Regions from separate parts of the Geobacillus sp. FSL W8-0026 genome, predicted to be linked through region 1. Evidence: riboswitches for the same ligand, from Rfam matches in the RefSeq annotation. Region 1 holds a riboswitch; each other region holds the start of a gene.

Region 1 (3,194 bases):
TGGCGCGGAATTTTTCCGCCAGTTCTTTCGCTTTTTGTTCGTACGCTTGTTTGTCAGCCCATGTGTTTTGCGGGCGCAAGACGTCGTCGGGCACGCCGGGGACGTGCGCCGGGATGGCGAGGCCGAAGATCGGGTCGTGCACGGTTTCGACGTTGTCAAGCTCTCCTTCGACGGCGGCTTGCACCATCGCGCGGGTGTAGGCGAGCTTCATGCGGCTGCCGACGCCGTACGGCCCTCCTGTCCAGCCGGTGTTGACCAAAAAGACGCGGACGTTGTGCTCAGCGATTTTTTGCCCGAGCATTTCCGCGTATTCAACGGCCGGGCGCGGCAAAAACGGCGCGCCAAAGCACGTCGAGAACGTCGCTTCCGGTTCGGTGACGCCGCGTTCTGTGCCGGCGAGTTTGCTTGTGTAGCCGCTTAAGAAATGGTACATCGCCTGTTCGCGCGTCAGTTTGCTGATCGGCGGTAGAACGCCGAACGCATCGGCCGTCAGGAACACGATCGTGGACGGATGGCCGGCGACGCTCGGGTCGACGATGTTTTTGATCGCTTGAAGCGGGTAGGCGGCGCGCGTGTTTTCTGTCAGCGTGCCGTCATCGTAATCCGGCACCCGTGTCGCGTCGTTGAGAACGACGTTTTCGAGCACGGCGCCAAAGCCGATGGCGTCAAAAATTTGCGGCTCTTTCTCGCGCGATAAGTTGATGCATTTCGCATAGCAGCCGCCTTCGATATTGAAAATGCCGCGGCTCGACCAGCCATGTTCGTCATCGCCGATCAAGCGGCGGTTCGGATCGGTGGAGAGCGTCGTTTTCCCGGTTCCCGACAAGCCGAAGAAGAGGGCGACGTCGCCTTCCTGGCCGACGTTGGCCGAGCAGTGCATCGGCAGGATGCCTTGTTCCGGCAGCAAATAGTTCATCACCGAGAAGATCGATTTTTTCATTTCGCCGGCGTACTCCGTCCCGCCGATTAGGACGACGCGGCGTTCAAAGGAAATGATGATGAACGCTTCCGAGCGCGTGCCGTCCACAGCCGGGTCCGCCTTAAAATTCGGCGCGCAAATGACGGTAAATTGCGGTTCATGCGCGGCGAGCTCTGCGGCGCTCGGCCGGATGAACAGCTGATGGACGAACAAGTTGTGCCAGGCGAATTCATTGACGACTTGAATCGGCAGCCGAGATTTCGGATCGGCGCCGGCAAAGCCTTTAAAGACGAACAGTTCCTCTTGTTTTAACAAATAATCGAGCACTTTGTCGTACAGTTTTTCAAACGTTTCCGGCGCCATCGGCTGGTTGACCGTTCCCCAGTCGACCGTTTGTTTCGTTGACGGCTCTTCGACGATGTATTTGTCTTTCGGCGACCGCCCCGTGTACTTGCCGGTCGTGACGGCGACGGCGCCGGTATGCGTCAGCCGGCCTTCCTTTCGCTGCAGCACTTTTTCAACGAGTTCCGCGACGGACAGTTGGTGGTGGACGTACGGTTTTTGCAGCAAGAGATCGAGTTTATTCGTCATATTGGCAATCCCCATGTTCAAAACCTGCCTTCTTTATTGGAATCACTTTTGAAAATAGTATAACACATTTTTATTAATAGTCCATACTAATTGTGAAGGTTTTTCGGACTTATTTTTCCTCATTTTTTGAACAATAAAAAAATGTTTTGTATGGTTGACTTCCGTTCGTTTGTTGCGATATGATAAGTCATTGAACGGATACTCTTATCCCGAGCCGGCGGAGGGACAGGCCCGATGAAGCCCAGCAACCGTCACAACTGTACATGTGTGAAATGGTGCTAACCTGTGGCAAGGCGCAGTCCTTGAACGATAAGAGTGAAAGGAAGCAATCCGATTGCAATGACCTTTCCTCACCGTGACAGGAAAGGTTTTTTTATATTGCCAAGGGAAACGAGTTCCGTATCGCCACATTACGTCAAGAGGAGGAAATGAGCCGAATGTCAGCCAAACGCCGCTTGTTTACTTCAGAGTCTGTAACCGAAGGACACCCGGACAAAATTTGCGACCAAATTTCCGATGCGATTTTGGATGCCATTTTGGAAAAAGACCCGAACGCCCGCGTTGCTTGTGAAACAAGCGTCACGACCGGGCTGGTGCTCGTGAGTGGGGAAATTACGACATCGACGTACGTCGATATTCCGCGCATCGTCCGCGATACGGTTCGCGAAATCGGCTATACGCGCGCGAAATACGGATTTGACGCCGACACGTGCGCCGTGCTCACGTCGATTGACGAACAGTCGCCGGACATCGCGATGGGAGTGGATCGGGCGCTTGAGGCGCGCGAAGGTCAGATGACGGATGAGGAAATTGAAGCGATCGGCGCCGGCGACCAAGGGCTTATGTTTGGGTTTGCCTGCAATGAAACGGAAGAGCTGATGCCGCTGCCGATTTCGCTCGCCCACCGTTTGGCGCGCCGCTTGGCGGAAGTGCGCAAAACGGACGTGTTGCCGTATTTGCGTCCCGATGGCAAAACGCAGGTGACGATCGAATACGATGAAAACGGCAAACCGGTGCGCGTCGACACGATCGTCGTTTCTGCGCAACATCATCCGGACATTACTCAAGACCAAATGGAACGTGACATTAAAGAACATGTCATCAAGCCGGTGGTTCCGACGGAGCTGTTGGATGAGAACACGAACTACTTCATTAACCCGACCGGCCGATTCGTCATCGGCGGTCCGCAAGGGGATGCCGGGCTGACGGGACGGAAAATCATCGTTGACACGTACGGTGGCTACGCCCGTCATGGCGGCGGCGCGTTCTCGGGCAAAGACCCGACGAAAGTCGACCGCTCGGCGGCGTATGCGGCCCGCTATGTGGCGAAAAACATCGTTGCGGCCGGGCTCGCCGATAAGTGCGAAGTGCAGCTCGCCTACGCGATCGGCGTCGCCCGTCCGGTCTCGATTTCGATCGATACGTTCGGCACCGGCAAGGTGTCTGAAGACATTTTAATTGAAGTCGTGCGCAACAACTTCGACCTTCGTCCGGCCGGCATCATTAAAATGCTTGACTTGCGCCGTCCGATTTACAAACAAACGGCCGCTTACGGCCATTTCGGGCGCACGGACATCGACTTGCCGTGGGAGCGCACCGACAAAGCTGCCTTGTTGAAAGAGCAAGCGCTGGCGTTGGCGAGCAAGCAATAAAGACACAAGAGGGTGGCCTGCAGGCGATAGCC
Region 2 (3,194 bases), 180 kb from region 1:
TTCGTGCAATAAAAGCTATGTTCGAAAAAGAGCGGCGTGATCCCGAGCTCTTCAGCCGTAAAGTTCGAGAAGATTTTTTGTGCGTCATATGTGCCGTAGTAATTGCCGACACCGGCGTGGTCGCGGCCGACGATGAAGTGCGTGCAGCCGAAGTTTTTGCGCACCATGGCATGGAAAATGGCCTCGCGCGGTCCGGCATAGCGCATGGCCGCTTGGAAGACGCCAAGGAAGACGCGGTCTTTCGGATAATAGTTTTCCAGCAGCACTTGGTAGCTTTCCATCCGGATGTCAGCCGGAATGTCATCCGCTTTCGTTTCACCGACGAGCGGGTTTAAAAACAAACCGTCGACGATCTCAAGCGCGCATTTTTGAATGTATTCGTGAGCGCGGTGAACCGGGTTGCGCGTTTGGAAGCCGACAACGGTGTTCCAGCCGAGTTCGGCAAACCGCTTCCGCGTTTCGGCCGGATCGAAATAAAACGCGGCGAACGGTCCTTTATCGGTCCGTTTGACAAGCGTGACTTCCCCGCCGACGTACACATCCGGTTTTTCAAACAGTTTGCGTACGCCAGGGTGGGCGAGTTCATCCGTTTTGTAAACGAACGTAGCTTCTTTTGTTTTGTCCGGGCGGTACATATCGGCGATTTCGATGACGCCGTACACGTCGCCGTTATAAACGAGCTTCGCTTTATCGCCGACAGCAAGTTCTTTCGCTTTCTCCTCCGTCACCGCGAGCGTGATCGGAATGCTCCAGACGGTGCCGTCAGCGAGGCGCATCGTTTCCACAACCGCGTCGTAGTCCGCTTTCGTTAAAAAGCCGGTGAGCGGACTGTACGCCCCCGTGCCGATCAATTCCAAATCGCTTAATTCCGCTTTCGACAGTTCGATCGTTTTGGATGCTTCGTCAAGCGGATAATCGGGATTCCAACGGTTGATTAATGTGCCGCCATGCGGGATGCTTACGCTCATGTTCACAACCTCCTAGATTGATAGACTGAAAAATCGCTTACATGCCGCCATGTTCATGGCGAAGAAAAAGGAAATGAGAAACCGCAATCGCAAGGAGCATACGATGGGTTCCTCCTATGTGAGATGGAGCCCGCACTCGGTCTTCCCTTGGCCGGCCCAGCGCCCGGAGCGCAAATCGTTCGGATCGACTGCCGGCGCTGTACACGGAGCGCAGCCGATGCTCGGGTAGCCGCGGTCATGAAGCACGTTGTACGGAAGATCGTGCTTATACACGTAGTTCCATACGTCTTTCCATGTCCAATGAATGAGCGGACAGACTTTGACCGAACGGAATTTGTCATCCTTATTGATGTATTCGACATGGCGCCGCGTCGGCGATTGTTCGCGGCGCAAGCCGGAAATCCAAGCGGTCACCCCAGTCAGCGCTTCACGCAGCGGAATGACTTTGCGCAGCTCGCAACATTTGTTCGGATCGCGCTTCCATAGTTCATCACCAAACTGGGCGGCTTGTTGTTCCAACGTCAGTGACGGGCGTTTCATCACGATGCGGAGCGAAGGATATTTTTCTTTCACTTTTTCGATCGTGTCATACGTTTCTTGAAAATGCAGCCCCGTGTCGAGAAAGACGATTTCCGCATCCGGCTTCACTTGGGAAATCAGATCGATCAGCACGATGCCTTCGATGCCAAAGCTACAGGCGTACACCATTTCATCACCGTACTCGCGGTACGCCCAAGCGAGAACGTCAAGCGCTCCTTTTGTTTCATTGTCAGACGGAAAAGACGGTTTTTCTGCCGTTTCCCACTGATCGTACGTGAGCATCGTTTTTCCCTCCTTATAAAACCAAAGAAAATCAACGTGATTAGTTGGATATTTACTCAGCAAGCGGCAGCTCGGCGACAAAAATGCCCTTCCCATTTTGATTTTGGAAAGAGCGGAAGAATTAGCGCCGCCTTATCTTTCAAAATGGACCCCATTTTTGCTGGAATTGGCACCTTGCTAGCCAGAGCAGGTTGCCGGAGTTCATCGGGCCAGTCCCTCCCTCGCTCTTGATAAGCGTATGCAATGATGTAATTGATTAAAATTTTAGCACAATTGCCGCCAATGTCAATCCTAGTTTTTCGATGGGAATTATGTTTATCTTGGCGGGCAAGCGCCTTTGGATCATGGCTGGCCGGTGCGGCATGTCAGCGAACCCCGCGGTTCGGCGGAAAGACGCCCCGTTTTCCGCCCTTCAAAACCGCGCGCCTTACGACCGGCAAGCCTTTACTTTTTGCGCAGATTCCCGAGTTCTTCCACAATGGCTTGCATTTCACTCGGACTGAACGTCTCGCGTTTCATCACCATCTCGAAAATCTCTTTCAATTCATCGTACCATTCCTCGGAAAAATGTGATGGCTTCATCGCTTCCCAATTGAGCATTTTTAATTTTTGTTTCAATTGTTCAATCATGTATTCGACGTTTTCCGCCGACGGTTTGGATAAGTCCATGATTCGCGCTCCTTTCATAGCGGTTATCATGTATTGTACCACATCGGCGCTGAAAAGCGGGAGAGGAGATCGTCTGTTGCCCAGCCGAGAAACAGACGGTATGGTAAAATGGAGAGGCGGGCCTGTGCGGTGAAAGAGAGGCTAGGCCGGCGAGAAAAAAGAAACAATACCGAATGAAACGATGTTCATCACGATGGCGAAAGGGAGGCCGTTTCGGATGGTGAAAGTGCTGTTCGTTTGTCTTGGAAACATCTGCCGTTCGCCGATGGCGGAAGCTGTTTTTCGCCATTTGGTGAAAGAGCGGGGACTAGAGCATGTCATCACCGTTGATTCGGCGGGAACGGGCAGCTGGCATGTGGGGGAACCGCCGCATGCGGAAACGCGGCGAATTTTAAGCGAGAACAAGATCGATTATTCCGGCATCCGCGCCCGGCAAGTCGCCCGCCGCGACTTGGAGGAGTTCGATTATATCATCGCCATGGATGCCACCAATTTGAACGATTTGCGGCGGTTGGCCGGCCTCCGGTCGAGAGCGGTGATCGCTCGGCTGCTCGATTTCGTGCCGGAACGGGAAACGGACGACGTGCCAGACCCGTACTATACGGGCAATTTTGCCGAAGTGTATCACCTGATCCGAGCGGGATGCGAGCATTTGCTGGAAACGATCATGCGCGATCATCGGCTGACGGAGGAGCATTGAGCCGCTTCCGCTTCGCCTAGCGCGGGAGCTCTCTT
Region 3 (3,194 bases), 1.8 Mb from region 1:
AAAAATTTGCTTTACATTTTGCTTTTTACGATATATGATGTTGCACTAGAATTTCAAGAATTTTTCAAGAAGGTGTGGGCGATGACGATCGAATTTCCTTTTTCCGAACTGCTTGAACAGCTGCCGAAGCAGTTTTTTGCTTCGCTTGTCGCCAAAGTGGGAGAGAAAATCAAGGCCGGGCATGATGTCATTAATTTAGGGCAAGGCAATCCGGACCAGCCGACGCCGAAGCATATCGTTGAGGCGATGCAGCGGGCGGCGGCCAATCCGAAGTACCATAAATATTCGCCGTTTCAAGGCTACTCGTTTTTGAAAGAAGCCGTTGCCGCCTTTTATGCGCGCGAGTATGGAGTTGAGGTCGACCCGACCCGCGAAGTCGCCATTTTGTTTGGCGGCAAGGCCGGGCTTGTCGAGCTGCCGCTTTGCCTCGTCAACCCGGGCGATGTGGTGCTCGTCCCCGACCCGGGCTATCCGGATTACTGGTCGGGAATCGCGCTCGCCCGCGCGCGGATGGAAATGATGCCGCTTGTCGCCGAGCAGCAATTTTTGCCCGATTACAGCGCCATTCCGGCGGCGGTCGCCGATCAGGCGAAACTGATGTTTTTAAACTATCCGAACAACCCGACCGGTGCGACGGCGACGAACGAGTTTTTCGCCGAGACGGTGGCGTTCGCCGCCAAGCACGGTATCGCCGTCGTGCACGATTTTGCTTACGGGGCGATCGGTTTTGACGGCAAAAAGCCGGTCAGCTTCCTCGAAGTTGACGGGGCGAAAGACGTCGGCGTCGAGATTTACACGTTTTCGAAAACGTACAATATGGCCGGCTGGCGCGTCGCGTTTGCCGTCGGCAACGAGCGGATCATTCGGGCGCCTGAGCTGCTGCAAGATCATTTGTACGTCAGCCTGTTCGGCGCCGTCCAGGAAGCGGCGGCTGCAGCGCTTCTCGGCCCGCAAGATTGCGTCAACGAGCTTGTCGCGCTGTATGAAGCGCGCCGCCATACGTTCATTTCTGCTTTGCGCGAGATCGGCTGGGAAGCACCGGCGCCGTCCGGTTCGTTTTTCGCTTGGCTCCCCGTACCGAAAGGGTGGTCGTCCGCCGAGTTTGCCGATGTGCTCCTTGAGCAGGCGCATGTCGCTGTCGCTCCGGGCATCGGCTTTGGCGAGCACGGCGAAGGGTATGTGCGCGTCGGCCTATTGACCGATGAGGCGCGGCTCTGTGAAGCGGCGGAGCGGATCGGACGGCTCGGGCTGTTTTGAAAAAAATGATTGACAACGGCGGCAAAGGCTGTCATAATTCAAAGTAAATTTGCCATACTTGCCAAAATCGTTTGACAAGTGTATAGTTACGCAAGCATTCTTATCAAGAGCAGGCGGAGGGACGAGCCCAATGAAGCCCGGCAACCGGCTTGGTACATTCAAGCACGGTGCTAATTCTTGCAGCGGAAACGCTGAGAGATAAGAAGAGCGCCATAAACGAATGACGCCTCTTCTTATGAAGAGGCTTTTTTCTTTGGAAAGAGGGATGAATGATGAGTGCAGTGATGGCAACGTATTTGCTTCATGACGAGAAAGACATCCGCAAAAAGGCGGAAGGGATCGCGCTCGGCTTGACGGTCGGCACGTGGACCGACTTGCCGGCGTTGGAGCAGGAGCAGCTTCGCAAACATAAAGGGGAAGTGGTCGCCGTTGAGGAGCTTGGCGAAAGCGAGCGTGTAAACGCGTATTTCGGCAAGCGGCTGAAGCGGGCGATCGTCAAAATCGCCTATCCGACGGTCAACTTCAGCGCTGATTTGCCGGCGCTTTTGGTGACGACGTTTGGCAAATTGTCGCTTGATGGGGAAGTGCGGCTGCTTGATCTCGAGTTTCCGGACGAGTGGAAGCGGCAATTTCCGGGGCCGCGCTTTGGCATCAGCGGCATTCGCGAAAAAGTCGGGGTATATAACCGCCCGCTGTTAATGAGCATTTTTAAAGGCATCATCGGCCGCGATTTGGCGTATTTGACGTCCGAATTGAAAAAACAGGCGCTTGGCGGCGTCGACCTAGTCAAAGATGACGAAATTTTGTTTGATAGCGAGCTTCTTCCGTTTGAGAAGCGGATTACGGAAGGAAAGGCCGCGCTTCGGGAAGTGTACGAACAAACGGGCAAACGGACGCTGTACGCCGTTAACTTGACCGGTAAAACGTTTGAGCTGAAAGAAAAAGCGAAACGGGCCGCCGAGCTTGGCGCCGACGTGCTGTTGTTTAACGTGTTCGCCTACGGGCTTGATGTGTTGCAAGGGCTGCGCGAGGATGAAAACATCACCGTGCCGATTATGGCGCATCCGGCGTTTAGCGGCGCGATCACGCCGTCTGAGTTTTACGGGGTCGCCCCGTCGCTGTTGCTCGGCAAGCTGTTGCGGCTCGCCGGGGCTGATTTCGTCCTGTTCCCGTCGCCGTACGGCAGCGTCGCTCTCGAGCGCGAGCAGGCGCTTGGCATCGCCCGGGCGCTCACCGATGACCAAGAGCCGTTTGCGCGGGCGTTTCCGGTGCCGTCGGCGGGCATTCATCCGGGGCTCGTGCCGCTTCTTGTCCGCGATTTCGGCCTTGACAGCATCGTCAACGCCGGCGGCGGCATTCACGGCCATCCGGACGGGGCGATCGGCGGCGGCCAGGCGTTTCGCGCGGCGATCGATGCGGTGTTGGCCGGTCGGCCGCTCCGCGAAGCAGCTGTTGAAAACGAGGCCCTACAAAAAGCGATCGACCGTTGGGGCGCTGTTGAGGTGGAAGCATGACGAGGCAGCTTGTTCTCTTTTGCGATTTTGACGGCACGATTACGGAAAACGACAACATTATCGCCATTATGAAACAGTTCGCCCCGCCGGAGTGGGAGGCGCTCAAAGACGACATTCTCGCTGAGCGCATCTCCGTTCAGGAAGGGGTCGGGAAGATGTTTTCCCTCCTTCCGTCTTCGCTAAAGGGCGAAATCGTCGATTTTCTGCGGGGCACCGCCCGTTTGCGCGAAGGGTTTCGCGAATTCGCCGCTTGGACGAAAGAGCAGGGCATTCCGCTCTATGTGGTGAGCGGTGGGATCGACTTTTTTGTCTACCCGCTGCTTGACGGGATCATCGAACGAGAGTGCATTTTTTGCAACGGCTCCGATTTCAGCGGCGCGACGATCCGCATCACGTGGCCTTACGCGTGCGACGGCGAGTGCC
Region 4 (3,194 bases), 1.6 Mb from region 1:
CGAGTCTCACGGCTCTTCCCCCTTTCATCTCATAGGAACGGCAGGGGGCCTTTCTCCCCCTGCCGGTTTCCATGTTACCATGCAATAGCCGCTTTTTGTTCCCGCTCAGCCACTATTTTTTTCACCGTTGCTACAAACGCTGACCAGCCAATTTCCAAAATGGCATCGACTCCGCCTGACAAAATCGCAGTAATTCCAAGAATCATCGAAACGAGCGTGGAGCCGGTCAGCACGATCGAAACAACAGTTGTAGCAACTGCTTGCGACACGCCGAGCGTTCTGGCAATAAGCGTGAACTACTCGTATTTCAAATCCGATCGGACTTTATTTTATTTTCCGCAATAAACGCGAATAAACGATCCCATAAACAAGAACGGCCGCAATCAATGCGATTTTTCCCCACATTGGCATCTTAGCCGCTTTTAAACCAAAGGCAAGGACAATAAACAACACAAACGGCAGGCTAATGAGAATAAAATACGGCCACGACCATCGTTTCATCTATTTCACTCCTGTCTGTGACGCCATTTCTATTAAATTCCTTGTTAACATCATCCATTTTTTATTATACACTTTGACTCTTAAAAAAAAATTAAAAAAAAAGAGAAATGAGTTGACGTTTTTCGTCTTTTTTTAACATATTTCGACATTTTTTGTGCTATCGAAACAAAAGGCTCTTCACTAAAAGTTGTATTTCATGACATGCCTTAACTTATGCATCCACGAAAGAATAGGAACAAATCATTTTTTGCCTACACCTGTTCAGAGAAGTGCACGTTATGGTGATGAACTAAGCAAAAAAGCGATTGGTAAGAAATTGGTGTCAGCGCAAGGAGATGTTCAATAGCCAAAACACAATAGAGGTCGGTGGACTTAGTGCAACATACTACTGATTTCACCTATTTCTCAATTAGAGAGACTTAGTGGAATCCACTTTCTTTTCTGAATGAAAATGCCGGCCTGACGCGAGATTTTCATGCCTGGGTGGAGGGCAAGTCGCGCTGCTCATGGAACTTTTCTGAATGAAAATGCCTCTGATTGGTGTGTGACAACGGTTTTTCACCAGCCTCAATCGGAAAACAGCGCATGGCTTCGTTGAACATCGGCCACTGGAGAATGTCTTTCCCTGCTGAACGTTCGATTGGCAAGCAAAGAGAAAACACCGATTGCCCGCATGGCGGCAGGTGTTTGTAGCGCTATTTCCGATTTTTGCAATCATACAAGAGTTCCTTCTCCCTTGATCGGGCAAATCTTTGGCAAATTTCTTGCTTCACTGTATTGAATAATTTCAAAAAATACATTAAATTATATAGTAATCACCCAAACGGGACGATACAATTGGATACGAATTTTCTTATCAAGAGAGGGGGAGGGACTGGCCCGGTGAACCCTCAGCAACCTGGCGGGCGGCCAAGGTGCTAAATCCAGACAGGCAGCAGCCTGGAAGATAAGAAGAAGCGAACGGAAAGTCTTCTTCTTAGAAGGCTTTTTTCTTTTACTTGCCAAGAAACGGGGGAAATGGAACGTGGGATTGCTTGATGAGTTGAAACAACGCGTGCTGATCGCCGATGGGGCGATGGGGACGCTTCTCTATTCGCATGGCGTTGACCGTTGTTTTGAAGAATTGAATCTATCGAAACCGGAAGACATCGTCCATATTCACGAAGCCTATATCGCGGCAGGCGCCGACGTCATCCAGACGAATACCTACGGCGCCAACTATGTGAAACTCGCCCGCTACGGCTTGCAAGATGAGGTGCCGGCCATCAACCGGGCGGCGGTGCGGCTCGCTAGGCAAGCCGCCAACGGTCGGGCGTACGTGCTCGGGACCATTGGCGGGCTGCGCACGTTAAACAAAAGCGCCGTGCCGCTTGATGAAGTGAAGCGGACGTTCCGCGAGCAGCTGTTTGTCTTGCTGGCGGAGGGAGTGGACGGCGTGCTGCTCGAGACGTATTACGATTTAGAAGAGTTGGAGACGGTGCTCGCCATCGCCCGCAAAGAGACGGACTTGCCGGTCATCGCCCATGTGTCGCTCCATGAAGTGGGCGTCTTGCAAGACGGCACGCCGCTCGCTGACGCCCTCGCCCGCTTAGAAGCGCTTGGCGCCGATGTCGTCGGGCTCAACTGCCGGCTCGGGCCGTACTATATGCTTCAATCGCTCGAGGAAGTGCCGCTGCCAACGCGCGCCTTTTTATCGGCGTACCCGAACGCGAGCCTCCCCGACTATCGCGATGGCCGGCTCGTCTATGAGACGAATGCCGAATACTTCGAGGAAACGGCGAAAGCGTTTCGCGACCAAGGGGTGCGGCTGCTCGGCGGATGCTGCGGCACGACGCCGAACCATATTGAAGCGATGGCGCGGGCGCTGCAAGACCGGACGCCGGTAACGGAAAAAACGGTCAAACGACGCGCCGTGCCGGTGTCGGTCCAATCCGACATTCCATCATCAGCGACGCCGCTTCCCGAACTTGTCCGCGCCCGCCGCTCGGTGATCGTCGAGCTCGATCCCCCGAAAAAATTGGGCATTGACAAATTTCTCGCCGGGGCGAAAGCGCTCCATGACGCCGGCATTGACGCGCTGACGCTGGCCGACAACTCGCTCGCCACGCCGCGCATCAGCAACGCCGCCGTCGCGGCCATCATCAAAGAGCGGCTCGGCGTCCGCCCGCTCGTGCATATTACGTGCCGCGACCGCAACTTGATCGGCCTGCAGTCACACTTGATGGGCCTGCATACGCTCGGCATCACCGACGTGCTCGCCATTACCGGCGACCCGTCAAAAATCGGCGACTTTCCGGGAGCGACATCGGTGTACGATTTATCGTCGTTTGATTTAATCCGCTTGATCCGCCAGTTTAATGAGGGATTGTCGTATTCGGGCAAACCGCTCGGACAAAAAACGAACTTCTCGATCGGCGCGGCGTTCAATCCGAATGTCCGCCATTTGGATAAGGCCGTTGAGCGGATGGAGAAAAAAATTCAGTGCGGCGCCCATTATTTCTTGACTCAACCGGTTTACTCGGAAGAGAAAATCATGGCCGTGCACGAAGCGACGAAACATTTGAATGCGCCGATTTACATCGGCATTATGCCGCTTGTGAGCGCGCGCAACGCCGAGTTTTTGCATCATGAGGTGCCGGGCATTACGCTGTCCGACGATATTCGCGCCCGCATGGCCGCCTGCGGCGACGACC

What was found. A riboswitch is a leader RNA that binds a small molecule or an ion and turns the genes downstream of it on or off. The one in region 1 is predicted to bind S-adenosylmethionine.
Region 2: it holds a riboswitch for S-adenosylmethionine, as region 1 does, so the genes downstream of both, NST29_RS02885 (phosphoadenylyl-sulfate reductase) here and metK (methionine adenosyltransferase) in region 1, are expected to answer to the same signal.
Region 3: it holds a riboswitch for S-adenosylmethionine, as region 1 does, so the genes downstream of both, mtnW (2,3-diketo-5-methylthiopentyl-1-phosphate enolase) here and metK (methionine adenosyltransferase) in region 1, are expected to answer to the same signal.
Region 4: it holds a riboswitch for S-adenosylmethionine, as region 1 does, so the genes downstream of both, NST29_RS14175 (bifunctional homocysteine S-methyltransferase/methylenetetrahydrofolate reductase) here and metK (methionine adenosyltransferase) in region 1, are expected to answer to the same signal.

The regions. Positions count from the first base shown of each region.
Region 1 covers NZ_CP150194.1:761,457-764,650, forward strand. Annotated here, with positions in the region: gene pckA (phosphoenolpyruvate carboxykinase (ATP)) at 1-1,525, opposite strand, end outside; SAM riboswitch class I at 1,712-1,826, shown strand; gene metK (methionine adenosyltransferase) at 1,948-3,162, shown strand.
Region 2 covers NZ_CP150194.1:580,521-583,714, forward strand. Annotated here, with positions in the region: gene sat (sulfate adenylyltransferase) at 1-968, opposite strand, end outside; gene NST29_RS02885 (phosphoadenylyl-sulfate reductase) at 1,083-1,790, opposite strand; SAM riboswitch class I at 1,920-2,027, opposite strand; gene NST29_RS02890 (DUF1128 domain-containing protein) at 2,235-2,459, opposite strand; gene NST29_RS02895 (low molecular weight protein-tyrosine-phosphatase) at 2,677-3,159, shown strand.
Region 3 covers NZ_CP150194.1:2,607,499-2,610,692, reverse strand. Annotated here, with positions in the region: gene NST29_RS13035 (pyridoxal phosphate-dependent aminotransferase) at 82-1,257, shown strand; SAM riboswitch class I at 1,355-1,462, shown strand; gene mtnW (2,3-diketo-5-methylthiopentyl-1-phosphate enolase) at 1,530-2,771, shown strand; gene mtnX (2-hydroxy-3-keto-5-methylthiopentenyl-1-phosphate phosphatase) at 2,768-3,194, shown strand, end outside.
Region 4 covers NZ_CP150194.1:2,825,974-2,829,167, forward strand. Annotated here, with positions in the region: gene NST29_RS14160 (hypothetical protein) at 1-10, opposite strand, end outside; gene NST29_RS14165 (uberolysin/carnocyclin family circular bacteriocin) at 75-287, opposite strand; gene NST29_RS14170 (hypothetical protein) at 325-501, opposite strand; SAM riboswitch class I at 1,352-1,454, shown strand; gene NST29_RS14175 (bifunctional homocysteine S-methyltransferase/methylenetetrahydrofolate reductase) at 1,526-3,194, shown strand, end outside.